DNA from 4 places in the [Rhizobium] kunmingense genome. Region 1 is predicted to be linked to each of the others. Evidence: predicted binding sites of a transcription regulator. Region 1 holds the regulator's gene; each other region holds the start of a gene.
What was found. Region 1 encodes LexA, which represses DNA repair genes until DNA is damaged. Its sites were predicted from a motif close to TGTTCNNNNTGTGTTCNG; they were not measured.
Positions count from the first base shown of each region.

Region 1 (7,284 bases):
GCGAGATCGGCGATCGTGGAATCCTCGGTCTCGCCCGAGCGGTGCGACATGACGGCCGTATAAGCTGCCTTGTGCGCGGTCTCGACGGCATCGAGCGTTTCCGTCAGCGAGCCGATCTGGTTGACCTTGACGAGGATCGAGTTGGCGACGCCCATCTTGATACCGTCGCGCAGGCGCGCCGAGTTGGTGACGAAAAGGTCGTCGCCGACGAGCTGAACCGTCTTGCCGATCTTGTCCGTCAGGTACTTCCAGCCATCCCAGTCGTCTTCCGCCATGCCGTCTTCGATCGAGATGATCGGGTACTTGGCGGCGAGTTCGGCAAGGTAGTCGGCCATAGCTTCCGGCTCGAGCGTACGGCCCTCGCCTTCCATCTCGTACTTGCCGTTCTTGAAGAACTCGGTCGAGGCGCAATCGAGGCCGAGGAACACGTCCTCACCCGGCTTGTATCCGGCCTTTTCGATCGACTTGACGATGAAGTCGAGCGCTTCGGGCGCGCTCTTCAGGCCAGGTGCAAAGCCGCCTTCGTCGCCGACATTGGTGTTATGCCCCTGCGACGCCAGTTCCTTCTTCAGGACGTGGAAGATTTCCGCACCGATGCGGACCGAATCCTTCAGCGTCTCGGCGCCGACCGGCAGGATCATGAATTCCTGGAAGTCGATCGGATTGTCGGCATGCGCGCCGCCATTGATGATGTTCATCATCGGAACCGGCAGAACGTGCGCGCCGGCGCCACCGATGTAGCGATAGAGCGGCAGGCCCGACGCTTCCGCAGCGGCCTTGGCGACGGCGAGCGATACACCGAGAATGGCGTTGGCGCCGAGGCGCGACTTGTTCGGCGTGCCGTCGAGCGCGATGAGCATCTTGTCGATATGGATCTGGCTCTCGGCATCGAAACCGCCGATCGCATCGAAGATCTCGCCATTGACGGCCTCGACGGCCTTTTCGACACCCTTGCCGCCGTAACGCTTACCGCCATCACGCAGTTCGACAGCCTCATGCGCACCGGTAGACGCGCCGGACGGCACGGCTGCACGGCCCATCGAGCCGTCTTCGAGATGAACGTCGACTTCGACCGTCGGATTGCCGCGGCTGTCGAGAATTTCGCGGGCGATGATATCGGTAATAGCAGTCAAGGGTCTCTCCTCAGATTTACAGTCACTCGGTCATTGAAATGAACCATGTTCAATGACATCCGAATTACAATGCGAGCGCTCTCAACACTTTGACCGCGCTCAACCGCCGCCCGATTGCTCAGGCGGCCTTGGCGATGGCGTCAAACGCCAGAAGCTTGTCCAGAAGCCGCGGCATGTCCTTCAGGTGAACCATGTTCGGGCCATCTGACGGTGCGTTGTCGGGGTCCTCATGGGTCTCGATGAACAGGCCGGCAATACCAACGGCCACCGCCGCGCGTGCCAAAGTCTCGACGAATTCCCGCTGACCGCCGCTGGAGCCGCCCTGCCCGCCCGGCTGCTGCACCGAATGGGTGGCGTCGAAGACGACGGGCGAACCGAGCGAAGCCATGATCGGCAGCGAACGCATGTCGGACACCAGCGTGTTGTAGCCGAAGGACGCACCGCGCTCGCACAGCATGACATTGCCGTTGCCGCTTTCGAGGAATTTCGCCTGTACGTTCTTCATGTCCCAGGGGGCCAGGAACTGGCCCTTCTTGACGTTGATCGCGCGACCGGTCTTGGCGGCCGCGACGAGCAGATCCGTCTGGCGCGACAGGAAGGCAGGGATCTGCAGAATATCGACCGTCTCGGCAACGATGCTGCACTGTTCCTCGGTGTGGATGTCGGTCAGCACCGGAAATCCGAATTCCTTCTTGAGGTCGGCGAAGATTTCCATCGCATTCTCAAGCCCGATGCCGCGCTTGCCAGCGATCGACGTGCGGTTCGCCTTGTCGAAGGAGGATTTGTAGACGAGGCCGACACCGAGCTTGTCGCAAAGTTCGACAAGCGTTCCGGCGATCATGAAGGCATGCTCGCGGCTTTCCATCTGGCAGGGCCCCGCAATCAGCGACAATCGTCCGGCATTGGAAAAGACGACCTTCTTCGTGCCCTCGCCGACGGAAACTTCTGATTTGGGGGAAACTGCCATTGTCTATTCCTCGAAGCCGAACATGACGCCCTGCCCGGCTGCCGGCTGCACGAGCACACGGCCATCCCGGCGGATGAATGCGACGTCATTAGCAGCAAGGATGATCTCTGTCACGGCCAGATCGGCGGAGCGAAAAATCAGAACCTTGCCATAAAACCCCGCAGCCGACGGATCGAATTGCAAGCCGAATTCATGGTCGAGCTGCCCTTCACCGAGAACCCGGACGCGGCCATTCTCGGCAGCAAACACCAGACCCGCCTCGGTTTCTTCCGCCTCCGCGCCAAGCACCTGGACAAGCAGCGGCACAGAGGATGAGGGATCGCGCGCCGCGAGCACCACCTCCTTGAGGCCGGTTACCGAATTCGCATGGATGCGTAAGTTGCCCATATCCTGAGGGAATGAAACCACACGCTGACAGGCGAAGGCAAAGAAATCCGGAGCCGCAGCATCCGCCGCAAAGGCGAGCCTGAAGCGGCCCTCCGCCTCATCACCATCCGGAGACTTTATGACGCGCGAAAATTCCAGCACCTCGCCCGCCGATACTCCGGCTGCGACAAAGCGTTGATCATCAGCCTCGGCATCATCACTGGCCACGACCAGCGCCGAAAGCCCCTGCCTCCCACGCTTCCCCCTGAATGCGACATCACGCGCCACGAAAACATTGCCGCGCTTGGCAGCTGCACCCGCCTTGCGCCGGTCCGCCAGCGCCAGCGGCTCCAGATAGATGCCGTCATCGAGGAAGACACAGGCGTTAGACGTCCCGAACGGATGCAGGGCATCGGGCGCCACCGTAAAGCCCAGCGCCGACAACCGGCCGCGCGCCGCAGCTAGATCGCAGACCGGCAATACGAGATGATCGATTTTCTTCGCAGTCACGCATGTCCCCCAGACATTTGTTAGCTGGAAGCTAGATTGGTCAGACAACCGACAAGCGCAAGTCCCTTTAAGCGGACAAATGGATCTGCCATTTCAGAAAGTTATGAAATCTCCACCCAAATTTAAGGACTTGCGGAACACATATGGAACATATAGTGTCCGTTCTGCATTTGTTTCAAAATCCGAAGGTGCGCATCCATGCTGACTCGCAAGCAACAGGAACTGCTTCTTTTCATCCACGAGCGGATGAAGGAGTCCGGCGTACCGCCTTCCTTCGATGAAATGAAGGATGCGCTCGACCTCGCATCCAAGTCGGGTATTCACCGCCTGATCACGGCGCTGGAAGAACGCGGCTTCATTCGCCGCCTGCCGAACAGGGCGCGCGCGCTCGAAGTCATCAAGCTGCCGGAAGCCTATGTGCCAAGCCTGCAGCCGAAGCGCGGCTTCTCCCCGAGCGTCATAGAGGGAAGCCTCGGCAAGCGTCCGGTCGAGCCCGCAGCACCTGCTCGATCCGCGCCGCTTGAGGATGCCACCTCCGCAAGCGTTCCGGTCATGGGCCGCATCGCCGCCGGCGTACCGATCTCGGCAATCCAGAACAACACCCACAATGTTTCCGTTCCGATCGAGATGATCGGCACCGGCGAACATTACGCGCTCGAGGTCAAGGGCGACTCTATGATCGAGGCCGGCATTCTCGACGGCGATACCGTGATCATTCGCAACGGCAGCACCGCCAATCCAGGCGACATCGTCGTGGCACTCGTCGATGACGAGGAAGCGACGTTGAAGCGTTTCCGCCGCAAGGGGGCATCGATCGCGCTCGAAGCGGCAAACCCGGCCTATGAGACCCGCATCTTCCCGCCCGATCGCGTCAAGGTGCAGGGCAAGCTGGTCGGCCTTATTCGCCGCTATCACTGAGACCGGGCTGACTGGTCTCCGCAGCATCACCAGACGGTGACATGGCCGTATTTGTTATGGGCACGCCGCCTGCGCGTCCGGTTGCGTCATTCGTTGCTGCGCCGGCGCTCGATGGCTGCGTGGCAAAACCGTTTGCCTCGATGGCGGCTGCAAGCCATCCGGGCAGGCTCGGGTCATATCGGTTCCCTCGCCAGTCATACTGGCGATGTATGGCCCACGGTCGTTGCGTGCCGGCAAATGACGGCGTGATTTTCCAGTTCCGGTGATCATCGATGCCATGAGCGCGGTCCGGCAGCGCGATTTCCAACGCACCGGTTTTCCTGAGCGTGGCGCCTGAAAGAAGCAGGGTACCGGATCGGCATTGATCGAAACGCGCCCTGGGAGCGATGACAAGATCAGCCACATCACAGGCCGCACCGACATAACGGCCATCGTCGAGCGCAATCACGAGCATCCCTTCCTCCGGTCCGGACTTCTGGTCCGACGCATTCGGCTCGCGCAGACCTCCGGCGTTGTCGCGAACGCGGTCCTCACCGATGCGCAGGCCGCACCAGGCCTTGGCCTCGCAGGAGAAACGAGGAGCCGTCAAGGAAGCCATGCGCCGGCGCGCAGCCGCCACGAGATCGTCCGCCAACCTCTCGTCGCCCGCCCCTTCAGGGGCAACAGTCGGAGATGGCGAAGGGTGAACCGTTTGCAACGCGGCAGCCGGGTCGAGCATGACAGGCTTGATCGGCTCAGGCAGACCAAGGGCCCTCGTCCACTGGTCGAAGACGAAGGCGGATGGGCGGGTGCGATTGACCGTCACAAGGCTCCGGTCGCGATAGGCAATGAGTGTACCGTCCTCCGAGACGAGAAGGGTGGATCCGGCATGTGAGCCGCCCTGAACAAACAGCACCAAGGCGGCGATCAGAAACGGCACGCCTGCGAGCCGAAGGCGGGTCCGCAGCAAGGCCAGCAACAACATGCCGGCCACGCCGAGCGGCAGAAACAACGCCTGCTGCTGGCCGACCAGGGCATCGCCGCGCCAACCGGCAACCGTGTGCGCGATCGCGATCACCCATTCCAGTCCCTTCGCCATCAGTGCGATAAAAGGCCCATCAAGCCCCAACGGCATCAAAAGCATGGCAACAAGCCCGGCCGGCATGACCATGAAACTGATGATCGGCATGGCGGCAAGATTGGCAGCAAGCCCATAGGTCGAAATCCGGTGAAAATGCTCGATCGAAAAGATCGCCGTGGCAAGGCTGCCGATCAACGAGGTCAGCACGATGCCGCCGACGAAGCGAGAGGATGCGGCAGCGCCCGTCACCAGAGGGTGACGAAACGGCAGCGGTTCGTGCACGCGCCGCCTTGCCCGCTCCGCCCAGAGCGCATACCCGGCCACCAGTGCAGCCGTGGCCGCAAACGACATCTGGAAACTCGGCCCCAGAATTTCCGATGGTGTCCAGGCGAGAATGATCAATGCCGAAAGCGCGACATTGCGCAGGCTGATCGACGCACGGTCGAGAAGCACGGCGACGAGCATGACCGCCATCATGATATAGGCACGCTGGGCCGAAACACCGAAGCCGGAAATCAGGTAGTAGCAGGTGACCATCGCAAGCGCACCGCACGCCGCGATCTTCTTGACCGGCAAGGCCTGCGAGACGGCGGGAGACAGAGCGAGGGCCGTGCGCAACCCGACGAAGCAGATGCCGGCGGCCAGCGCCATGTTGAGGCCGGAGATCGCGACGATATGCGCAAGCCCCGACAGCCGCAGAGCCTCGACCGTGTCCTCGGAGATCGCTCGTCTCTCGTCGGTGACAATCGCCGCCGCAAACGCGCCTGCATCGCCCGGAACCTGTTGCCGGATACGGTTGCCGATATCGGCCCGCAGCGCAAAAAGCCATCGTTCCGCCATCTGCCACAGGCCATCCGGCAATGGTTGAGCCGCATGCGCGACCGGGGCCGAATAGAAAAAGCCAACTGCACCTATGCCATCGAAATAGGCAGAAAAGGCAAAATCATGAAGGCCCGGCAATGCCGGCCCGGAGGGCGGCGAAAGACGCGCGCGGCCGGATATCACTGCGCCGTTGTCGAAGGGCGTATGCGCGCGCCTTGCAACCAGCGTCACCGTGCCCGGCGGTCGGCGAAGCCGCGGATTGGCTGTCTCCAAGAGGCTCACCGTGTAACGCATCCGTCCAGCACCTGTGACCTCGCCTCGCTCCACCCGTCCGACGATATCGGTCGTCACCGACGTATCGAGAATAACGGTCGCGTTCCGCCGGCTCTCCAGCGCGGCGAGACTCATGCCGCTCAAGAACAGTCCGAGCGTCAACAGCAGAGCACGCAGCCAACCGGCGCGCGTGAAGGGAACGGCCCCTAAAATCAGCGATGCGATGCCGGTCGTCGCGACGAAGGAGGGTTCGGCGGGCAGGAGAAACCAGAACGCGGCTCCCGCCCCTATCGCCACCGGCACCCAAAGAAAACCGTGGCCGTACTGCCTCTCCTTCTCGACGAGCGCAGCGATTGCCGCTGGCGCCGCATTGACCAGCGCGGAAAGCCGATGGAAGTGAGAGGCATTTCGCCCGGCCGGCCTTGGATGCAGCGGAAAGCGCGCCGTTGAAGTGCCACGCACGAGCGGCAAACTCGAGGAGAGCTCATGCAGAAACACTCCGGCTGAAGCCTCCTCCGGCCGGCTCAGGTGCAATTTTTCGCTAACCTTGTCCATAGCGGAAACCAGCCCCGTCAGCCTCCGGAGAATACAACCTGGGCGTTCTTTTCGCCTGCGTCAACCTGACGCACAGGGCCTGGAGGAATTTCGACGAAACCGGATTACAACAGAGGGTTGGCGATAACCGGCATGGTTGATGCCTAATATGTTTCCGCGCTGCACAAATTGCCGTCAGGAACGCTTGGCAGAGGCTTTCGGATCATATAGCTAATCGTGACGCTTTATGCTTGTGGCGCTTTCAAGGCGCCATCCCGCCAACCGGTTGGAGGATCAGAATGACGGAAATAAGCGCAAATCTCGCTCTCGGTGAAAAGTCGGTTGAACTGCCGGTTCGCTCCGGATCGATCGGCCCGGATGTCATCGATATCGGCGCGCTCTACAAGAACACCGGGGCTTTCACCTACGACCCTGGATTTACTTCGACCGCTTCCTGTGAATCGAAAATCACCTATATCGATGGTGACGAAGGCGTGCTTCTGCACCGCGGTTACCCGATCGAGCAGCTGGCCGAACAGGGCGACTTCCTCGAAACCTGTTACCTGCTTCTCTACGGCGAACTGCCGACCGCCGCCCAGAAAAAGGATTTCGACTATCGCGTGACACATCACACGATGGTTCACGAGCAGATGAGCCGCTTCTTCACCGGCTTCCGCCGCGACGCCCATCCGATGGCTGTC
Region 1 covers NZ_CDRNXG010000001.1:2,831,509-2,838,792, reverse strand. The annotation lists gene eno (phosphopyruvate hydratase) at 1-1,133, opposite strand, end outside; gene kdsA (3-deoxy-8-phosphooctulonate synthase) at 1,252-2,100, opposite strand; gene AC0JZ4_RS13680 (VOC family protein) at 2,104-2,976, opposite strand; gene lexA (transcriptional repressor LexA) at 3,175-3,894, shown strand; gene AC0JZ4_RS13670 (ComEC/Rec2 family competence protein) at 3,875-6,547, opposite strand; gene gltA (citrate synthase) at 6,883-7,284, shown strand, end outside.

Region 2 (7,284 bases), 630 kb from region 1:
GCTGCCTTGAGCGCCGAGGACCTTGCCGCGTTCTCGCCTGCCGATATAGCAGCGATCAAGCCTGCTTCCATGCGCGGCCTCACCGCAGAAAAATTCGCCGGCCTGTCGCCGGAACAGGTCGCGGCGATGAAGCCCGCCCAGTTCGCCGCCCTGAAAGCCGACCAGATAGCAGCCTTCACGGCCGTTCAGATAGCAGCGGTAAAGCCGGAACAGCTCGGCGCGATGACCGCCACCCAGGTGGCAGCCATCAAGGTCGATATGCTTTCGCAACTATCCGGCGCGCAGGTCGCCGGTTTCGGCGCAAGGGGTATCGCAGGCCTGACGGCAACCCAGCTTACGGCGATGTCTACGACTCAGATCGATGCCTTTACGGCAACCCAGCTCGGAGCACTGAGCTCCAAGCAGCTTGGAGGTCTCACCGCCGATCAGGTCGCGGTATTCACGCCGACCGATATCGCCGCCTTGAGCTCTCGGTCGCTGTCGGGAATTTCAGCCGATGTCATGGCATCATTGTCGGGAACGCAGGTTGCCGCATTCACCAATACCCAGATTGCGGCGCTGAAAGCGACCCAGCTTGGCGCGGTCACGCCGGCTCAGGTGGTGTCGCTGACGCCGTTGCAGATCGGGGCGATGACATCGACCCAGATCGCCACCTTGTCGCCCGATGCGATCTCTGCCTTTTCGACGGCGCAGGTCGCAGCAATCGCGGGCAGGGCCATTCCCGGCCTGACAGCCACCCAGCTGGCGGCCATGAGCGTCACCCAGACCGAGGCCTTCACCACCTCCCAGGCCGGTGCCTTCACCACCCGCCAGATGGCTGCCCTCAGTGCCGAGCAATTCGTCAGTTTCTCCGCCGCCGATATCGCGGCCATTCCCGCCTCCGCTTTCTCCAGCGTTCCCGTAGAGAATATTGCGGCGATGAATAGCGAACAGGCCGCAGCCTTGCTGTCGGCCCAGATTACCGCCTTGAAGGCACCGCAAGTGGCGGCCTTCACCGCCACCCAGCTCAGCGCCATGTCGGCCCCGCAGATCCGTGCCTTCACCGGCACCCAGGTTGCGGCCATTCCGGTTGCCAATATTGCGGCTCTGTCGACCGAACAGGTGGCGGCGCTGAACACGCGTGCGGTCAGCGGTCTGACGGTCGAGCAGATGGCAGCCTTCGACCAGATGCAGCTCGATGCGCTGACGACCGCGCAGATCGGTGCGTTGAGTTCGCGCCATCTCGGCGCCATTTCAGCCGAAAAGCTGGAGAATTTCGCGCCGGCGAAGATTGCCGCAATCACCCCCAGCGCACTCAGCGGTTTGCCCGCTGCCGCAATCGGCGCACTGAGCGGCGAGCAGGTGGCGGCTTTGACCTCCGCCCAGATCGCCGTTCTGAAGGTCGACCAGGTTGCCGCGTTGAATCCGGTGCAGGTCGAAGCCTTGTCGACGGCACAGATCCGGGCGCTTTCCGCCGCTCAGGTCGGCGTTTTAACCGTCGAAAGCGTTTCTGCGCTCTCCAACGATCAGCTGGCCGCAATCACGCCCAAAGCCCTGTCCGGCTTGACGGCGGCACAGATTGCCGCGCTGCGGCCGGATAGCATCGGTGCGCTTACGCCTTCGCAGGTCGCGGGTTTCACCTCGACGCAACTCGGCGCCTTCAGCGCCGAGCAGCTGGCAACCTTCTCTCCGGCGAATATTGCCGCAATCACCTCGACGGCGCTCTCCGGCCTGCCGACTCAGCTGGTTGCAGCGCTTGGCCAGGAGCAGGTGGCGGCCTTGACCGCGGCCCAGATAACCGCCTTGACGCCTTCCCAGGTCGGCGCTTTGACATCGACTCAATTGTCGGCCCTGACCCCGACCCAGATCAGATCCCTTTCCGCCAACCAGGTTGTGGCGATACCGACCGCGCAGCTTGCCGTATTCTCCTCCGAGCAGATGGCGGCGCTCAGCAGCAAGGCGATCGCAGCCCTGACCAACGAGCAACTGACCGGGCTGACCTCCGGGCAGGTCGAGGCTCTGACGGCGACCCAGATTGCCGGCATGACCGCGACCCAGATCGCGGCTCTCAAGCCGTCCGACATCGCCCTGTTCTCCGATGAGGAGATGGGCGCGATCAGCGCCGGCGCGATCTCCGGCCTGCCGGTCGAGATCATCTCCTCGCTGTCCACGGCGCAGGTCGCCATCCTGAAAAAGACGCAGGTTGCGGCATTGACGCCGACCCAGGTCGCAGCGCTCGGCCCATCCCAGCTTCAGGTTCTAACGCCCGACCAGATGAGCGGCATGACGGGCGAACAGGTTGCGGCTCTCTCGCCCGCCAACCTTGCAGGACTGTCTCCCGCCCAGTTCGCTGCGCTGCCGGCGAAAACCATCTCCGGACTGACGGCTGACCAGATCGCCGCCATGTCACCCGCCCAGATCGACAGCCTTTCCGCCGCGCAGATCGGCGGCCTCGGCGCCAGCCAGGTCGCAGCGCTGAGCGCAGCACAGCTCGCGACATTCTCCGGCGAGGATCTCGGCCTCTTGTCCGCGGCGGCGCTCGCCGGCCTCACGCCCGACAACGTCGTCAACCTGACGACGGATCAGCTTGCCTCTCTCAAGCCGGCGCAGATCGTCGGCATGCAGCCCGCCCAGATCGCAGCCCTGTCCGCCGGACAGATATCGAGCCTCTCCGCTGCCCAGCTGGCCATCCTTTCCGCCCCGCAGATTGCGGCATTGCCGCTTGATCGCCTTGCCGCCTTCTCCGCCGATCAGATCGCCGCCTTCGGACCGAAGACGATCGCCGCATTGACGCCCACCCAGGTTGCATCGCTGAGCACGGTGCAGCTCAACGCGCTCTCGGCCACCCAGCTGGCGGCCTTGACCGCAACGCAGGTCGGCGCGCTTCTGCCCGAACAGGTAGCGTCGCTTTCGGCGGAAAAGATCGCCGCGATAGGCACCGGCGCTCTGCCGGGGCTGAGCACCGACAATGTCGCGTCCTTGTCGCCGACGCAGTTGCCGGGCCTGACCGCGGCGCAGGTCGCGGCCTTGACGCCGGCCCAGGTCGGCGCGCTGACCGCCTCGCAGATCACGTCTCTGTCGACGGCCCAGATCGCCGCCCTGACCGCGACCCAGTTGCCGTCGCTGAGCGGCGCGGCCATATCGGCCCTCACCAACGAACAGGTCTCCGCCCTGGGTGCGAAGTCTATCGCCGCCCTGACGACCGATCAGATCTCGGTGCTTTCGCCCGCCCAGGTCGATGTCTTCTCCAGGGAGCAGATCGGAGCGCTGAGCGCCGCCCAGATCGGCGCGCTGAGCCCGGCACAGCTCGCAACCTTCTCCAGCACCGATGTCGCAGCGATCAACGTCAAGTCCTTCGGCGGGCTCTCGCCGGAAAGCTTTGCCGCGCTGGACTATGAACAGATGGCCGCCGTTACCAGAGAGCAGATGGCTGGCCTCACCTATTATCAGCTGAAAGCGCTGAGCGCCGATCAGGTGGCGGCGCTGACGCCGACCCAGATCGGCGCGTTCAACTCCATTCAGCTGGCTTCGCTCGGACCGGACCGGATCGCCGGTCTCTCGACAGACCAGATCGCGGCCATCAGCACCCAGGCAATAGCGGGCCTGACAGCCGACCAGATCGCGGCGATGACATCTATCCAGGCAGAGGCATTCACGCCGACGCAGGTGGCAAGCTTCACCGCCGGACAGATTGCCGCCTTCAGCAGCAGCAATCTCACCACATTCTCGACCTCCGACATTTCCTCGATCAGCACCGGTGCGATCGCCGGCCTGTCTCCCTCCGACATCATGAACCTCAAGCTGGAGCAGCTTCAGGCGCTCACCGCCGTCCAGTCTAACGCGATGAATGCCGAGCAGATCCAGGCCGTGATCGACGCATATGAGGCCTATGCGTGACGGTTTGAATTGCCACTGTTTCTGCGGTGGCATTAACCATGAGCGAAATATCGTGTTTCTTGTTTTGTTCTCCTGTTGACTTGCGCACAAAAAGAGAACAAATTAAAAACATAACGAACACGGGAGACAACGATGACCGACCTTCTTCGTGATATTGCCGCATTCGCATCCATCGCGACTTTTGTCGCCAGCCTGTCGATGATCATGATCGCCATGTAGAATTTGAAGCGCCCGGCCTTGCGCAAGCCGTCGGGCGCTTGCCGACTCGAAATTCCTTAGACCCCTGTATTCCTGAAACCCGTTGACCGACGGATTCAAAACTGGACTTGGCGGCTCTGTCCGCCGACAGTAGCCGGACTTGAATCAGTGGTAATGGCGTGAAGATATGGCGGAACAGAAAAGCTCGACAGCTGCGGACGGGATTGTTGGGGAAACGCCCCAATTCGTGCATCTGCGCCTGCATTCCGCCTATTCGCTGCTCGAGGGGGCGTTGCCTCTGAAGAAGGTGCTCGGCAAGGCCGTCTCGGACAATCAGCCCGCGATTGCCGTTACCGACACCAACAACCTCTTCGTCGCTCTCGAATTTGCCCAGAAGGCGATCGGCGACGGCTTGCAGCCGATTATTGGCTGCCAGATGTCGATCGACATGGAAGATCAGGGTGATGAGCGGCGCAACGGCCAGCAGCTCGCCAAACTGCCGACGATCATCCTCCTGGCCGCGACCGCCGAAGGTTATGAACGCCTCGTCGATCTCGTCAGCCGCGCCTATCTCGGTGGCGAAAGCGGTGCCGAGACCCATATCAAGGCGTCCTGGCTCGAAGAGGTGGGAACTGAGGGGCTGATCAGCCTGACGGGGGCCGCTTTTGGTCCGGTCGATCGGATGGTGAAGGAAGGCAACGCTGCCCTGGCCGCAGCGCGGCTCTTGCACCTGAAACAGCTTTTCGGCGATCGCCTTTATGTCGAGTTGCAGCGCCATGGCAATTATGACCGCCGGCACGAGCACCGCATGGTCAGCCTTGCCTATGACCATGAGATACCGTTGGTGGCGACCAACGAGGCCTTCTTCCCGTCGAAGGGCGATTACGAGGCCCATGACGCGCTGATGGCAGTCGCTCATGGCGCGATCGTCTCCGACGACACGCGTTTCCGCCTGACGCCGGACCATTATCTGAAAAGCCGCGAGGAAATGGCGACGCTGTTCGCCGATCTTCCCGAAGCGCTCGAAAACACCGTCGAGATTGCCCGGCGCTGCTCCTTCATCCTGAAAACCCGTGCGCCGATCCTGCCGCGTTTCACCGGTGCGACGGATGATCCGGCCGAAGCCGAGCGGGCAGAAGCGGACGAGCTTCGCCGCCAGTCGGTCGAGGGGCTGGAAAGCCGCATGGCCGAACTTGGGCTGAGCGCCGGCTTTACCGAAAAGGATTACCGCGAGCGTCTCGATTTCGAGCTCGGCGTCATCGAGAAGATGAAGTTTCCGGGCTACTTCCTGATCGTTGCCGACTTCATCAAGTGGGCCAAGAACCAGAATATTCCGGTCGGTCCCGGCCGTGGTTCGGGTGCGGGCTCGCTCGTCGCCTATGCATTGACGATTACCGACGTCGACCCGTTGCGCTTCTCGCTCCTCTTCGAACGCTTCCTCAATCCCGACCGCGTATCGATGCCCGACTTCGATATCGACTTCTGCCAGGATCGTCGCGAAGAGGTGATCCGCTACGTTCAGCGCAAATATGGGCGCGAGCAGGTGGCGCAAATCATCACCTTCGGTTCGCTGCAGGCGCGCGCGGCACTGCGCGACGTCGGTCGCGTGCTCGAAATGCCCTATGGCCAGGTCGACAAGATCTGCAAGCTCGTGCCGAACAATCCGGCCAATCCGACGCCGCTGTCAAAGGCGATCGAGGAGGAGCCGAAACTGCGGGAGGAGGCCGAGGCCGAACCGGTCGTCGCCCGCCTTCTCGATATTGCCCAGAAGATCGAGGGCCTTTACCGCCACGCCTCGACCCACGCTGCCGGCATCGTCATCGGCGACCGCCCGCTGTCGAAGCTGGTGCCGATGTATCGCGATCCGCGATCGGATATGCCCGTCACCCAGTTCAACATGAAGTGGGTAGAGCAGGCGGGGCTGGTCAAGTTCGACTTTCTCGGCCTGAAGACGCTGACCGTGTTGAAGACGGCGGTCGATTTCTGCCGCAAGCGCGACATCCATGTCGATCTGGCCAAGATCCCGCTCGACGACAAGCTGACCTATGAGATGCTCTCGCGCGGCGAGACGGTCGGCGTGTTTCAGGTGGAAAGCGCCGGCATGCGCAAGGCGCTGATCGGCATGCGGCCCGACTGTATCGAGGATATCATCGCGCTCGTGGCGCTCTATCGTCCGGGCCCGATGGAGAACATCCCGACCTACAATGCCCGCAAGCATGGCGAGGAGGAGATCGAGTCCGTCCATCCGTCGATCGATTACCTGCTCAAGGAGACGCAGGGCGTTATCGTCTACCAGGAGCAGGTCATGCAGATCGCTCAGGTCCTCTCCGGCTATTCGCTCGGCGAGGCCGATCTTCTGCGCCGCGCCATGGGTAAGAAGATCAAGGAGGAGATGGACAAGCAGAGCGAGCGTTTCGTCGATGGCGCCATAAAGAACGGTGTCTCGAAGCCGCAGGCGAAGAACATTTTCGAACTTCTCGCCAAGTTCGCCAACTACGGTTTCAACAAGTCGCACGCCGCAGCCTACGCCATCGTTTCCTACCAGACTGCCTACATGAAGGCGCATTATCCGGTTGAGTTCCTCGCCGCGACGATGACCTACGATATGGCCAACAGTGAAAAACTGAACGATTTTCGCGAGGATGCGGGGCGTCTCGGCATCAAGGTCATACCGCCATCGGTACAGACCTCGTTCCGCCATTTCGAAACCGGTGAGGCGAAGATCTACTATGCGCTTGCGGCCATCAAGGGCGTCGGCGAGTCCGCCGTCGAGCACATTACCGAAGTGCGTGGCGACAAGCCATTTGCCGGCATCGAGGATTTCTGCATGCGGGTCGATCCGAAGCAGATCAACCGCCGCGTCCTGGAAAGCCTGATTTCCGCTGGTGCCTTCGATTGTTTCGGTCACGACCGCGCCCAGATGAGTGCCGGCCTCGACCGCGTCATCGGCTATGCTCAGCGCTCCCAGGAGGAGAAGATTTCCGGTCAGTCGGACTTCTTCGGCTCCTCGGCAAGTGCAGGGCCGGAAAAGTTGATCCTGCCGACCTTCAATCCGTGGATGCCCTCGGAAAAGCTGATGCGGGAGTATCAGGTTCTCGGCTTCTACCTGTCTGCCCATCCGCTCGATACCTATACCGATGTCCTTGCCAAGATGCGGGTGCAGACATTCGCCGATTTCTCCGGCGCCGTCCGTCAGGGCGCGACCGCCGG
Region 2 covers NZ_CDRNXG010000001.1:3,465,948-3,473,231, reverse strand. The annotation lists gene AC0JZ4_RS16840 (beta strand repeat-containing protein) at 1-3,876, shown strand, start outside; gene dnaE (DNA polymerase III subunit alpha) at 4,262-7,284, shown strand, end outside.
Region 2: dnaE (DNA polymerase III subunit alpha) is a predicted target of LexA. The motif match lies at 3,970-3,987, and genes of this name have one in related genera.

Region 3 (7,284 bases), 2.1 Mb from region 1:
GAGAAGACCGATCTGGTCAAGCCGCTCAAGGACGCTCTGAAGGACGACGTTCTGAAAGCTGCCTGATCTCGACGGACTGATCGGGCTTTACCGATCCGGCTCCGACACGCTAAAGCGGGTGCCTTACGCGGGCATCCGCTTCTTTGTTTTTGGAAGACTTCTATGACTGACGATCATCAGCACCCCAGCCGGTCGACGGAAGCGTTTTTCGGGCGCCGCAAGGGCAAGCCCCTGCGCGAGCGCCAGGCGGAAGGTATCGCGACACTGCTGCCGGCCCTCAAGCTCGATCTCGCGTCTGACGTTCCCGGCGACCTTCGCACCCTTTTTCCCGTCGATGTCCAGCGTATCCGCCTGGAGATCGGCTTCGGCGGCGGCGAGCACCTGATCCACCGGGCGCGGGAAACGCGCGACACCGGCTTCATCGGCGTCGAGCCCTTCGTCAATTCCATGGCCAAGCTCCTGACCCAGGTTGAGGCGCTGGAGCTCAGCAATATCCGCGTCTATGACGACGACGCGACGCAGGTTCTGGATTGGCTGCCGGAAGCATCGATCGACCATATCGACCTGCTCTACCCGGATCCGTGGCCGAAGCGGAAGCACTGGAAGCGCCGTTTCGTCTCGCAGGTCAATCTCGAGCGGTTCCACCGCGTGCTGAAGCCGGGCGGCCGTTTCTGCTTCGCATCCGATATCGATACCTATGTGAACTGGACGCTGATCCATTGCCGCAATCATGGCGGCTTTGCCTGGCAGGCCGAGCAGTCGTCCGACTGGCTGACACCCTATGTCGGCTGGCCCGGCACGCGCTACGAGAACAAGGCGCGCAGGGAAGGGCGATCTTCGGCCTATCTGACATTCATCAGGCAGTGACCAAAACGAAAATCCCTGCAGCGTAGGGCGTGCAGGGATCGCGGTCCTGTCGGAAATCGGCTTCAACCATTGGCCGGCAACGCTTGCGTGCCGGCACAGCTGGCATGTGACCGATCAGTGCAGGCTGACGGTCTTCAGATCGTCTTCGGCCGCCTTGAAAAAGGTGCTGGAACGGTTGTCCGTCAGCAGGATCGGCGTACCATCGGCGCCGAACAGCGCCCACAGGTCGAGTGCCGGATCGATATCGGGTGCCTCGGGGAAACAACGGGTGACGTCTTCCGAGCGGATTTTGCGAATGTACCCGACCTCACCGGTGCCCAGATGGGCAAGTTCCGACTGCGTCAAACCTGTATTCGCTTCTTTCAAGAGCATTTCAGCCTCCAGACTGAGGGCAAATCGGCTTGATGCCGATGCCCTAGTCTGAGACGGAAATGTTAATTTTTCTCACCACACGCTGCGGTTCGGGGCGAATGAGGTCGACGGAAAGAAGACCATTCTTTAACCATGCTGCGGAAACCTCCATACCTTCGGCAAGTACGAAGATCCGCTGGAACTGGCGGGCTGCGATGCCGCGATAGAGATAATCCCGATCTGTCTGCTCGCTCTGCCGGCCACGGATCAGCAGCTGGTTTTCCTCGGTCGTCACATCCAGCTCCGCTTCGGAAAAGCCCGCCACCGCAAGCGTGATCCGAAGCGTCTCGTTACCGCTGTCGGAAGAGGCGCGAACGCGCTCGATATTATAGGGCGGGTAGCCTTCGTTTGCCTTTGAAAGGCGCTCCAGCGTCTTTTCCATCGCATCGAAGCCCAGAAGCAGCGGGCTTGCGAAGGGCGTCATTCTGCTCATCGTTCAGTCCTTGTATCAAGCGACCATGCTGGCGCCCGAAACGGCACGCCGGTATCGCCCCAATATGGACATTGGCTGACGCAATCGCAAGGCGAGGCAGGCGATTGGCATATCTCCGAGCGCTTGACAAAGCGTCTGGCCGCATCCACCAATCGCCTCGAAATCGGAAGGGAACAGTCATGTCGCCACGCAAGATCATCATCGATACGGACCCCGGCCAGGACGATGCCGCAGCGCTGATGCTGGCATTCGCATCGCCGGACGAACTGGAGGTCCTTGGTCTATGCGCGGTTGCCGGCAACGTGCCGCTTTCCTTCACCAGCCGCAACCTGCGGATCGTCTGCGAACTATGCGGCCGGTCTGACGCGAAGGTCTATGAAGGCGCGCTCAAGCCGCTCAACCGGCCGCAGGTGACGGCCGAGCATGTTCATGGCCGCACCGGCATGGATGGGGCTGAACTGCCAGAGCCGACCATGCAGGTCGAGCCGACCCACGCCGTCGATTTCATCATCGAGACGCTCCGCCGAGAGCCGGCCGGAACGGTGACGATCTGCACGCTTGGCCCGATGACCAACCTTGCGCTGGCGCTGCAGAAAGCGCCGGATATCGCCGAACGGATTCAGGAACTGGTGATGATGGGCGGAGGCTGCTTCGAAGGTGGCAACATCACGCCTGCCGCCGAGTTCAACATTTTCGTCGATCCCGAAGCGGCAGGGATCGTCTTTGCCGCCGGTATTCCGACGGTCATGATGCCGTTGGATGTGACGCATCAGTTGCTGACGACCAAGGCGCGGGTGGCGAAGATCTCCGAACTCGGCACGCGCCCGGCAGAGGTGCTCGTCCAGTGGCTCGCCTTCTTCGAGCGTTTCGATATCGAGAAATACGGCTCCGATGGTGGGCCCCTGCACGATCCGAGCGTGATTGCCTATCTGCTGAAGCCGGAACTGTTTTCCGGCCGCCACTGCAATGTGGAGATCGAAATAGGCTCGGAACTGACGGTCGGCATGACGGTGGTGGATTGGTGGGGTGTCACTGACCGCAAGCGCAACGCCACGTTCATGCGCCATGTCGACGCAGACGGCTTCTTCGCCTTGCTGACCGAGCGCGTCGCGCGCCTCTGAGACGCGACCACCAGCCCGGCCGGCCCCCGCGTCATTGCTGATGATGAACTTCGCGCAAACGCCTCAGGCGCTTGCGCCGATCGCCTTGTTCACAGCGTCGGCAAGCGGGATCGCCGGCTGAGCACCTCGTGCAAGGCAGGCAAGCGAGCCGGCCACCGCTGCCCGCTGCAAGGCGGCTGCGAAATCCATCCCTTGGTCGAGGCTGGCGGCCAGATAGCCGCAGAACGTATCTCCGGCGCCGACCGTATCCACAGGCTCGATAACCAGCCCCTGCGCAGTCAGGATGCCGCCGTTGCGGATGGCCACGACGCCGTCGCCGCCGAGCGTGACGACATAGGTCTGGCCGTTCGCGGCATGAAGGTCCCGCAGTGCTGCGATCCGCTGGTCGGCGGTGACGGAAGGCTTGCCGACGATGAGATCGAACTCTGTCTCATTGGCAACGACGATGTCGGCAAGACCGGCCAGCCGTGACGCATCGACGGTAAAGGGCGCGGTGTTGAGGATCGAGGAAATACCTTTTTCCCGTGCGGCCTTCAGCGCCGTCTCGATCGCCGCAGCCGGCACCTCGATCTGCAACATCAAAATGTCACCCGCCTGCATCGCCTGGACGGCCGCCTCCGCGTTCTCCGGCGTGAGCGTGCCATTGGCGCCGGGCACGACCGCAATCATGTTCTCGCCATCGCCGCCGACGAGAATGAGTGCCGTGCCGGTTGGTTCTTCGCTGCTCGATACGGACGAGAGATCGGCGCCCGCTTGTTTCAACAGCGCAAGCGCGGGTTCGGCAAACGTGTCACTGCCGACGGCGCCGACCATTCGCACCGCACTGCCGGCGCGCTGCGCCGCAAGCGCCTGATTGGCGCCCTTGCCGCCGGCCGCCGTCGCAAAGCTGGAACCCGGCACCGTTTCCCCCGGCTTCGGCAACACGCTTGTGGTGGCGATGAGATCCATGTTGATGGAGCCGAAGACGGTGATCATGGGCGGGCCTGCTGTCGGTTGAATTCGATCGGCGGACACTGCCCGAGCGGATCACTCTTCGTCAACCACCCGCAGCCTGAGAAGCCCGGTTCGGCTTTCCACCGATTTTGCTGCTGGCTGTGGCGCGGCAACCTGCGCCGCGTCGCGCGCTGCCGGGGCTTCAAGTTCCAGCGAGGAAATCCGGTTGCCGCGTCGCGTCAGTTTTTCCGTCGAGGTCAGGATTTGCTCGACATCCTTTTCCGCAGCGAGAAAATGCGACTGCAGCTTGCGCGTCCGGTCATCCAGTCGGCCGAGGTCCTCCATCAGCAAGCCGACCTCGCCCTGAATGAGATGCGCCTGTTCGCGCATCCGCTGGTCGCGCAGCACGGCCTGGATGACCTGGATTGAGAGCAGCAACAGGGAGGGCGAGACGATCACCACGCGTGCGCGCTGGGCCCTTTGAACGACAGCGTCGAAATGCTCGTGGATCTCGGCGAATATCGATTCCGACGGGACGAAAAGCAGCACCGTGTCCTGCGTCTCGCCTGCGATCAGATATTTTTCCGCCACGTCCTTGATATGCACCTCCATGTCGCGACGGAACTGCTGGCCGGCTGCGCGTCGTGCTTCCGGCGATGCGCCCTCGCGAAACGCTGTCCAGGCTTCGAGTGGAAACTTGGCGTCGATGATGAGCGGCGGGGCGCCGTTCGGCATGCGGATCACGCAATCCGGCCGGGTGCCGTTGGAGAGCGGTGACTGGAAGGAGTAGGCGCCCTGCGGCAGGCCATCGGCGACAATCGTCTCCATGCGCCCCTGTCCGAAAGCGCCGCGCGTCTGCTTGTTGGATAAGATCGCCTGCAGCCCGACGACATCCTTGGCCAGTGTCTGGATATTGTTCTGGGCCGCATCGATCACTGCCAGCCGCTCCTGCAGCTTGCGCAGGTTCTCATGCGTGGATTTCGTCTGCTCGGTAATCGTCGACCCCAGCCGATGGCTCATGCCGTCGAGCCTCTGGTTGACCGCGTGGTTGAGCTCGGCCTGGCGACTGGTGATCGTCTCGGCCATGGCCGCCATGCGCCCATGCATTTCTCCCTGCATCCGCAGAAGTTCGGCAAGCCGTGCTTCGGCATCCGCCGTCCGGCGCGCGGCCTCCGCACCGTGTCGGCCGTTGCGCAGCGCAAAGATGCCGATGAAGAATGCGGTGAACACGACAAAAGCGCCGCCGATCAACAGGATCGGAGCGTTGGCCGGTGAGGACAGAAACTGCGTCATCTGGTCGTTCATGGCTGCACTCTAGCAGAACATCCCGCCTTGGAAAGATCAAAGCGTGAACATTTGTCGGGAATGCCACGTAATGCCCTGTTCCCTATGGACAAAAGATGCGCTATTGGGGGCACATGACGATCAAGCCCCTTATCATTCTTCCCGACCCGCTGCTGCGTCAGGTCTCCGCCCCGATAGAGACGGTCGATGCCGACGTGTTGAAACTTGCCGACGACATGTTGGAAACCATGTACGATGCCCCCGGCATCGGCCTTGCCGCGATCCAGATCGGTCTCGCCAGGCGGATGCTGGTCGTGGATGTCTCCCGCGAAGACGAGGAGAAGGCGCCGCAGGTCATCATCAACCCGGAAATCCTGCGGTCCTCCGACGAGCGTTCCGTCTATGAGGAGGGCTGCCTGTCGATCCCGGAATATTATGCCGAGGTCGAGCGGCCTGCGACCATCACCCTTCGTTATGTCGGTCGTGACGGCAAGAGCCACGAAATGGAAGCCGACGGCCTTCTGGCCACCTGCCTCCAGCACGAGATCGACCACCTGAACGGCGTTCTCTTCATCGACCATATCTCGCGCCTGAAGCGGGAAATGGTGATCAAGAAGTTCACCAAGGTGGCAAAGGGCAAGGTCATCTAGCCTTCCCGCCACGCAAAGCAAACGAGGAGCGTCCGTATAGGCGCTATGGTCCCATGTCTCTTCGCATCATCTTCATGGGCACGCCGGAATTTTCGGTGCCGACATTGCAGAGCCTCAAGCAGGCCGGCCACGAGATCGTCGCCGTTTACAGCCAGCCGCCGCGCCCTGCCGGTCGCCGCGGGTTGGATCTGACCAAGTCGCCGGTGCATCAGGCCGCGGAACTGCTCGGTATTCCGGTGCTGACGCCGTTGAATTTCAAGGCGGAGGAAGATCGCCAGACGTTTCGGGATTTCGATGCCGATGTCGCGGTGGTCGTCGCCTATGGCCTTTTGCTGCCGGTCGCTATTCTCGAAGGCACCAGGCTCGGCTGCTACAACGGCCACGCGTCGCTTCTGCCGCGCTGGCGTGGCGCAGCGCCCATCCAACGCGCCATCATGGCCGGTGACGAAAAGACCGGCATGATCGTCATGAAGATGGAAAAGGGCCTGGATACGGGCCCCATGGCGCTGACGAAGGAAATCGACATCGGCGCAGCGATGACCGCCGGCGAGCTGCACGACAAGCTGATGCTCACCGGTGCACGCGCCATGGTCGAGGCGATGGAACGGCTCGAAGCGGGCGATCTGCCGCTGACGCCGCAGCCGGAGGAGGGCGTGCTTTACGCCGCCAAGATAGACAAGGGCGAGACCCGCATCGATTTCTCTCGGGCCGCGCATGACGTACACAATCACATTCGCGGCCTGTCGCCTTTTCCGGGCGCATGGTTCGAGGCAGAGATCAACGGCAAGCCGGAGCGTATCAAGGTGCTCGCGTCCGAACTGGCGGAAGGTGGCGGCGAGCCGGGGACCGTTCTCGACGATACCCTGACAATTGCCTGCGGCGACGGCGCGGTCAGGCTCAAGCGCCTGCAGAAGGCAGGTGGAAAACCTTTGGATGCCGCCGATTTCCTGCGCGGAACGGCTCTGCCCAAGGGGACCAAGCTGCCGGTCGGGGAGGCCTGATGCCGCGCTTTCGCATGACCGTCGAATATGACGGCACATCCTATGTCGGCTGGCAGATGCAGGAGAACGGCCATTCCGTACAGGCTGCATTGCAGAACGGCATCCGCTCGCTGACCGGTGAGACGGTTTCCATTCGCGGGGCAGGGCGCACCGATTCGGGCGTCCACGCCCGCGGCCAGGTCATTCACGCGGATCTCGCGCGCGCCTGGGCACCATTCAAGCTGCGCAATGCGCTCAATGCGCATCTTATGATGGCCAAGGAGCGTGTTTCCGTCATCGATGTCGCGGCAGTGGACGACAGTTTTGATGCGCGCTTTTCCGCGGTCAAGCGGCACTATCTCTATCGCATCATCAACCGGCCGTCGCCGCTGGCGATCGAGGCGGGGCAGGCCTGGTGGGTTGCCAGGGACCTCGATCACGAAGCGATGCAGGCGGCCGCCCAGATGCTCGTCGGTCACCACGACTTCACCACGTTCCGTTCCACCCACTGCCAGGCCAAAAGCCCGGTCAGGACCCTCGACCGGCTGGATGTGACCCGCGTCGGCGAGGTGATAGAGATCCGTGCAAGCGCCCAAAGCTTTCTG
Region 3 covers NZ_CDRNXG010000001.1:706,681-713,964, reverse strand. The annotation lists gene metK (methionine adenosyltransferase) at 1-66, shown strand, start outside; gene trmB (tRNA (guanine(46)-N(7))-methyltransferase TrmB) at 163-867, shown strand; gene AC0JZ4_RS03600 (BQ00720 family protein) at 982-1,239, opposite strand; gene AC0JZ4_RS03595 (Hsp20 family protein) at 1,283-1,711, opposite strand; gene AC0JZ4_RS03590 (nucleoside hydrolase) at 1,891-2,832, shown strand; gene AC0JZ4_RS03585 (ribokinase) at 2,896-3,807, opposite strand; gene AC0JZ4_RS03580 (DNA recombination protein RmuC) at 3,859-5,070, opposite strand; gene def (peptide deformylase) at 5,184-5,699, shown strand; gene fmt (methionyl-tRNA formyltransferase) at 5,753-6,700, shown strand; gene truA (tRNA pseudouridine(38-40) synthase TruA) at 6,700-7,284, shown strand, end outside.
Region 3: AC0JZ4_RS03580 (DNA recombination protein RmuC) is a predicted target of LexA. The motif match lies at 5,103-5,120, and genes of this name have one in related genera.

Region 4 (7,284 bases), 2.5 Mb from region 1:
GCCGGGCACAGCCCCTGCTGGGGAAAGCCAAGCCGCGCCGGCCGTGGGCGAGGTTCACACCGAAACCGGCGTTGCGCAGGGCGCAGAGCATGGTTCGGGCGTGTTTCCGCCCTTCGATCCGACGCATTTTGCTTCGCAGCTGCTGTGGCTCGTCATCACGTTCGGTCTCTTCTACATCCTGATGAAGAAGGTCATCGTACCGCGCGTTGGCGGCATCATCGAGGATCGCAAGAGCCGTATCGCCGGCGATCTCGAAGAAGCAGGCCGCCTCAAGGCGGAAGCCGACGCTGCCGTCGAGACCTATGAAAAGGAACTGGCCCAGGCCCGTTCCAAGGCCAACGGCATTGCCGAGACGGCCCGCGAGGAAGCCAAGGCCAAGGCCGCCGCAGACCGCGCCGCCATCGAGGCCGAACTGGCCGGCAAGCTTGCCGCTGCCGAAGCCCGCATCGGCGAGATCAAGGCCAAGGCATTTGCCGACGTCGGCACGATCGCTGAAGAAACCGCCACCGCCGTTGTCGATCAGCTGATTGGCGCCAAGGCGACCGGCGACGACATCAAGGCCGCTGTTGCGGCTGCCAAGACGGGAGCCTGATCCATGGACGCAACATTTTTTGCGCTTGTCGGCCTCGTTCTCTTCCTCATCCTGATCGCCTATCTCAAGGTGCCGGGCATGATGGCCAAGTCGCTCGACGAGCGTGCGGATAACATCCGCAGCGAACTCGACGAAGCCAAGCGCCTTCGCGAAGAGGCCCAGGCGCTGCTCGCTGAATACCAGAAGAAGCGCAAGGAAGCCGAAGCCGAAGCCGAAGAGATCGTTGCCGCCGCCAAGCGCGAGGCAGCTCTTCTCGCCGACGAGGCACGCCAGAAGACCGAGGAATTCGTTGCCCGCCGCAACGCCGTCTCGGAAGCCAAGATCAAGCAGGCCGAGACCGACGCCATCGGCGCCGTGCGCGCTGCCGCAGTCGACATCGCCATCGCTGCCGCGGAGAAGGTCATCTCGACCAAGACCGACAAGCCGACCCAGACAGCCCTCTTCAAGGATGCCGTCTCCAAGGTCCAGTCGCGTCTCAACTGATCGATAAGGTCAGAGCAGAATTCGAAAAGCCGGGTGGAAACGCCCGGCTTTTTTGTGTCTGGTCATGTACGCAGGTCGGTAGAAAACTAATTCTCAGCGCGGGCCTTGAGCCAACAAGGCCATAATTCGGCAACGGCTTCATGGCGAGCAGCAACGGATAACGGGGAAGCGCCGTCATGGCCATTTTCGCTATATCTGTAATCGCTCTCAGGTGTGACGATCACGGTATCAGCGCCGAATTGATCTGCGGTAACATCGACGATCAGGTCTTCACAGCGGACCCATATGTGGCTTTCCCATAAGTTGTTTCTATGGAAGCCGGCTTCCCTTAGTCGAATTCGCCCATCGCTGCCGAATGGATTACCGATCGCCAGATCTGCTGAATAACCCTCAAAGCGCAATGTGTGACAAAGGAAGAGGCTGCTTCGGCCGCATGTGCGGCTTGACGCAGGCGTCGGTACCGATACCCCACGCGATCGGTGCCAGTGCGGCCATATGGGTTCGAGAAAGTAACGCACTGCCTTGGCGTGCTTGACGATGGCAGTGTGTGTCGAGTGCTTAGTCAGCGGTATCATCCTGCTTCAACGGCCGAAAGCTCATCCGGTGCAGCACGCACGGGCCATCCGTGCTGATCGCATCACGATGCTGCTTTGTCCCGTAGCCGGCATGCTTGCCGAAGCCGTAAGCCGGATAGACGAGGCCGGCGCGGGTCATCATCCGGTCGCGCGTCACCTTGGCGACGATCGAGGCGGCGGCGATAGAGACGGAACGGCTGTCGCCCTTGATCACGGCCTTGCCCGAACAGATAAGCCCTTTGGGCACATCGCGGCCGTCGACGAGCACATGGGCCGGCGCGATGGGCAATCCTGCGACCGCGCGGCGCATCGCGTCGAGACTGGCGCGCAGAATGTTGATCCCGTCGATCAGCTTCGGGCCGGACGAGGCGATCGAGACATGCGCCGTCGCCATGATCGCCTCGAACAGCTGCTCGCGCTGCTTCAGGGAGAGTTTCTTGGAATCGTTGAGCCCGACCGGGATATTGTCCGGGTCGAGGATGACGGCGGCAGCGACGACCGGACCTGCAAGCGGCCCTCGGCCCGCCTCGTCGGTTCCGGCGACCGGCCAGTGACCGGCATCGCGTGCGGCAAGCTCGAGGCTGAAATCGCAGGTCAGGACATTATCGGAAGGCATCGGAGAATCGGGCGGCGTGCGAGCGAACATGGCGGCAAGCTCGCACGCCGTCCCGATCTCCTGCAAGCCCCGGAAGCGAGTGCGGCTTCGCTGTCCACCGGGGAACGCGGTGGCCGGGGCAAAGGTCTCGGGTGGGCTGTAGGCGGGGAAACCGAACCGAGAACCAATGAAATGCGATAGGAAGGATGCGCCGAGATCTGGCGGGAATTGCTCAGCGCTTCCTGGGCGTTTCGTGTCTGTTGATCATTGGTCTCCTTATAAAAGCGAAAGCTGGACGCCGCCGCCACTGGGGCGGAGGAACAGGTCGTCGCGCAGCGGCATGCCGCGCCGGGTCAGGCCCAGCCGCTTGGTCGCCATCTCGAAGCGGCGACTGATCTGCCAGGCATAGGGGCCGGTGCCCTTCATCCGCTTGCCGAACTCGGCGTCGTAATCCTTGCCGCCGCGCATCGAACGGATCAGCGACATGACATGCCGGTAGCGATCCGGATAATTGCGCAACAGCCAGTCGCGGAACAGAGGCGCCACTTCCAGCGGCAGGCGCAGCAGCACATAGCTTGCCTCGCGCGCACCCGCCGCATGGCCGGATTCGAGAATACGTTCGATCTCGTGGTCGTTCAGCGCCGGGATGATCGGCGAGGCCATGATGGCGGTCGGAATGCCGGCCTCCGTCAACGCCTTGATTGCTTCGAGCCGCTTGGCCGGTGTCGAGGCGCGCGGCTCCATCGTGCGCGCCAGCTTGCGGTCGAGCGTCGTCACCGAAATGCCGACCTTGGCGAGCCCTTTCGAGGCCATTTCGGAGAGAATGTCGATATCGCGCATCACCAGCGCCGACTTGGTCACGACCGCGACGGGATGGTTGGCCTTGTTAAGCACTTCGAGGATCTGGCGCATGATCCGCCATTCCCGCTCGATCGGCTGGTAGGGGTCGGTATTGGTGCCGATCGCGATTGCCCTGACCTTGTAGTCGGGCTTGCTCAATTCCCGCTCCAGAAGTCGCGGCACATCCGGCTTGGCAAACAGCTTTGCCTCGAAATCCAGCCCCGGAGACAGGCCCATGAAACTGTGGCTCGGTCGGGCGAAGCAATAGATGCAGCCGTGCTCGCAGCCACGATAGGGATTGACCGACCGGTCGAAGGGAAGGTCGGGGGAATCGTTGCGGGTCAGTGCCGTCTTCGGCTTCTCCACCTGCACCTCGGTACGAAACGCTTCCAGCGCCTCGATCGTTTGCCAGCCATCGTCGAAAGCCTCGCGGCGTTCGTCCTCGAAACGGCCGCTCGGGTTCAATCCCGCACCGCGTCCGCGCCGCCTGTCGATATCGATCCGCAGACCGGAGGACTGTACCAGCGCGTCGGCAATGTCAGCCGTATGGGCGGGCGCAAACGCACCCTGCCTGAGATCAGACAGCTCGGTCATGGAGGGCTCCTGGCGAGATCGTTTCCCGCGTTCGATGATTAAATTCCTACTCTCGAAAATAGAACATTGCAAGAACAAACTTTGTTCCTTGCTGGCATTCTCTGTTGCGATGCGGTAAGGGTCGGAAATGCTGACTGTTTTGATGGAATGCAGGGACCAGGAAGCCGAGCTGGCGCAGACGCTTTCGATCCTCGTCACGGCCGCGGTGGAGGGGCTGGTGAGTGACGTGATCATACTCGATCACGGCTCGCGCGATGGCTCGTCCCGCGTGGCGGATGCAGCCGGCTGCCGGTTCCATGGTCATTGGGATATCAAGGACATAGTGCGCAGTGCGCGCGGCGAATGGCTGCTGTTGCTGGAGCCGGGCGCGCGCCCGCAAAGCGGCTGGATCGACGAGGTGATGGAATATCTGGCGCTGATGAAGCAGCCGGCGCGGTTCTCCCCGTCGCGCAACTATCGCCGGCCTTTCCTCAAGCGCATCGGCCGCACCGTGCCGCCGCTGCAACAGGGCCTGCTGGTGCCGAAGAAGAACGCCATCGCCGCCGCCAGGTCCGGCATGGATCTGGAAGCGCTGGCCAGGGGCCAGAAACCGGCGAAGCTTTCGAGTGAACTCATTCCGGCCTGGGTGATGGCGGAGCGCTGATCAGCGAGCCAGCACGTCTCCCGAAAGTGGTCACCGGTTTCGGGATGAAGACATGCGCAAAAAGAAGCAGAAGCACGGCAAACGGATCTGAAAGATCGCGGCGTGTTTTAGCCGCGACGCAGATGCTCGTCCAGACGCGGCATGATTTCCACGAAATTGCAGGGCATGTGGCGGTAGTCGAGCTGCGCCTTCAATATCCCGTCCCAGGCATCCTTGCAGGCGCCGGGGGAGCCGGGCAGCACGAAGATATAGGTGGCGTTCAGGACACCGCCCGTGGCACGCGACTGGATCGTAGAGATGCCGATCTTGTCGTAGGAAATCCGGTGAAAGACTGCGGAAAACCCGTCCATCCGCTTTTCGAACAGCGGCTCGAGTGCTTCGGGCGTCACGTCGCGGCCGGTAAAGCCCGTGCCGCCGGTGGTGATGACGACGTCTACGGTTTCATCGAGCGTCCAGGCGGTCACCTGATCGGCGATCTTTGCCTTGTCGTCGGTCACGATGGCGCGTGCCGCAAGCCTGTGGCCTGCGGCCTCGATGCGATCGACAAGCGTCTGGCCGGACTTGTCGTTGTCGAGCGTGCGCGTGTCCGACACGGTCATGACGGCAATGCCGAGCGGAATGAAGGCGCGGGTCTCGTCCAGGCCGATCATGATCGTGTTCCTTTCGTCTCTGCTGCGGCAAAATACCAGTCGGGGCGCTCGCGGCGAAGGTTTTCCGCCGCCCGCTCTGCCTCCGCTTGCGTCTCGAACAGGCCGAAGCAGGTGGCGCCGGAGCCGGACATGCGCGTCAGCCATGCGCCTTGCGCAGCGATCATGTCGGAAAGTTCGGCAATCTGAGGCGCAAGCGCACGGGCAACCGGTTCGAGATCGTTGCGGATGGCGGCAAGCTCGGAGCGCCAGTCGCCACGAAGCGGCGGGATCGGCGGGTTGGTCTTGGTCGGCAATTGCCGGAATGTCTGCGGCGTCGAGACGCCGATAAGCGGATTGCCGAGCACGATCGAAAAGGCGGGCAGGGTGTCAAGCGGCGTCAGGTCCTCGCCGATCCCGCGCACCATCAGCGGCTCGCTTTTCAGGCACATCGGCACATCGGCGCCAAGCGCAAGCGCCAGCGCCGCAAGTTCCGCCTCGCCCACAGAGGCATCCCACAGCCGCAGCAGCCCACGTATGGCCGCCGCCGCATCGGCAGAGCCACCACCGATGCCGGAAGCGATCGGCAGGTTCTTTTCGAGCTGGATGGCAACCGGCGGAGCGGACAGTCCTTGGGTCGAAAGAGCGGAGCGCAGCAGGTCACGCGCCTTCAGCACCAGGTTCGTCTGGGCGCCCGGCACATCCGCCTTGTCCAGCATCCGGCCGAACCGGCCCGACACGCTGAAACTATCCTCGGCGGCCGTAGAGAAGCGCAGCGTGTCGCCTTCGCTGGCAAAGGTCACCAGCATTTCGAGCAGGTGATAGCCATCGGCCCGCTGGCCGACGACATGCAGGGCGAGGTTGATCTTGGCGGGCGCGAATTCGACAAGGCCCGCCGGGGAGGCGGGCCTGTTCCGATCGACGATCATGTCGAGCATCAGGACTTTTTATCGGGCGTTGCAGGCGCGGGTGCTGCCGGGTTGGCAGGCGTTTCCGTCTGGTTGCGCACGGTGTTGGTGGCGTTCGGATCGACCGGCGGCAGGCCGTTGGCGATCTTCTCCTTCACCTTGTCGTGGTTCACGTCCTCGCCCTCGGAAACCAGCGTCCGGTTCCACTGGTAGACGGCTTCGAGCTTGCGCCCGACGCGCCAGTAGGCATCGCCCAGATGGTCGTTGATCGTCGCATCGCCGGCGCGCAGCTGGATCGCCTTTTCAAGCTCGGTCACCGCCTCGTCGAAACGGCCCATGCGGTAATAGGCCCAGCCGAGCGAATCGACGATATAGCCGTCGTCCGGCCGTGCATCGACGGCCTGCTGGATCATCTTCAGGCCTTCGTCGAGATTGATGTTCATGTCGACCAGCGAATAGCCGAGATAGTTGAGCACCTGTGCCTGACCGGCATTGAGCTCCAGCGCCTTGCGGAAATTCGGCTCGGCCTTGTCCCACTGCTTCAGCCGCTCATAGGCGATGCCGCGCTGGAAGAACACCGACCAGTCGCCCTGGCGCGGCACGGGACCGATGATCTCGATCGCCTTGTCGTAATTTTCCGCCATCGCCTTGTAGTCCTTCGCTTCGGAAAGGACGCTGCCATAGGCGATATAGCTGCGGATGTCGGAAGGGTCCGAGGCGATGAGGTCGCGCAGATGCTGCTTGGCCTCGTCCACCTTGCCGGTATCCGAAAGCGTGATGCCGAGCTGCAGCTCGGAAATGCGTCGCATCGGCGAGCCTTCCGGCACCTGCTGATAGAAGGCGATGGCGCGCTGCGGCTGCTCCAGCTTTTCGGCAATGCCGCCGAGCAGCAGCAGCGTATCGGCGCTCTTGTCGTCCAGCGCATGGGCAATCTGCAGATAGAGCGCCACCATGTCTTCCGCGCCCTGGCGGTTCAAGGCGCCGCCGATGGAAAACAGCACGCCGGCTGCACCTTCCGATGCGTTGGTTACCTGTTGCACCGGCTTTTCGCCGCTCTCGATGCTCTGGCGCAGCGCCTTCAGCGGCGCATAGTTGGTAATCAGCCCGTCACCGACCGAGATGGCGTCAAGCGCCTTCTGCTTGTTGCCGGTCGAGGCTTCCAGCCGCGCCAGCGCCATCACGGCGCGCATGAACGTGTCGGGCGCGGTCGCAACCGCATCATTGTTGGTGACGGCCTTGTTCAGGTGCTGGCGCGCGGTGGTGATGTCGCCGGTAACGATCGCCATCGCACCGAGATGGTATTCGGTGAAGACGCTGAACCAGGCCGGGCCCTTGAGAGCGTTGATCGACGAGATCGCCCGCTTGCCCTTGCCCGCGCCGACATCGGCCCAGGCGGAGAGAAGAAGATGCGTCAGCCGGTCGAGATCG
Region 4 covers NZ_CDRNXG010000001.1:297,349-304,632, reverse strand. The annotation lists gene AC0JZ4_RS01655 (F0F1 ATP synthase subunit B) at 1-592, shown strand, start outside; gene AC0JZ4_RS01650 (F0F1 ATP synthase subunit B) at 596-1,075, shown strand; gene AC0JZ4_RS01645 (ribonuclease HII) at 1,634-2,296, opposite strand; gene AC0JZ4_RS01640 (PA0069 family radical SAM protein) at 2,522-3,679, opposite strand; gene AC0JZ4_RS01635 (glycosyltransferase family 2 protein) at 3,807-4,322, shown strand; gene moaB (molybdenum cofactor biosynthesis protein B) at 4,430-4,972, opposite strand; gene AC0JZ4_RS01625 (4-(cytidine 5'-diphospho)-2-C-methyl-D-erythritol kinase) at 4,969-5,886, opposite strand; gene AC0JZ4_RS01620 (tetratricopeptide repeat protein) at 5,886-7,284, opposite strand, start outside.
Region 4: AC0JZ4_RS01640 (PA0069 family radical SAM protein) is a predicted target of LexA. The motif match lies at 3,739-3,756, and genes of this name have one in related genera.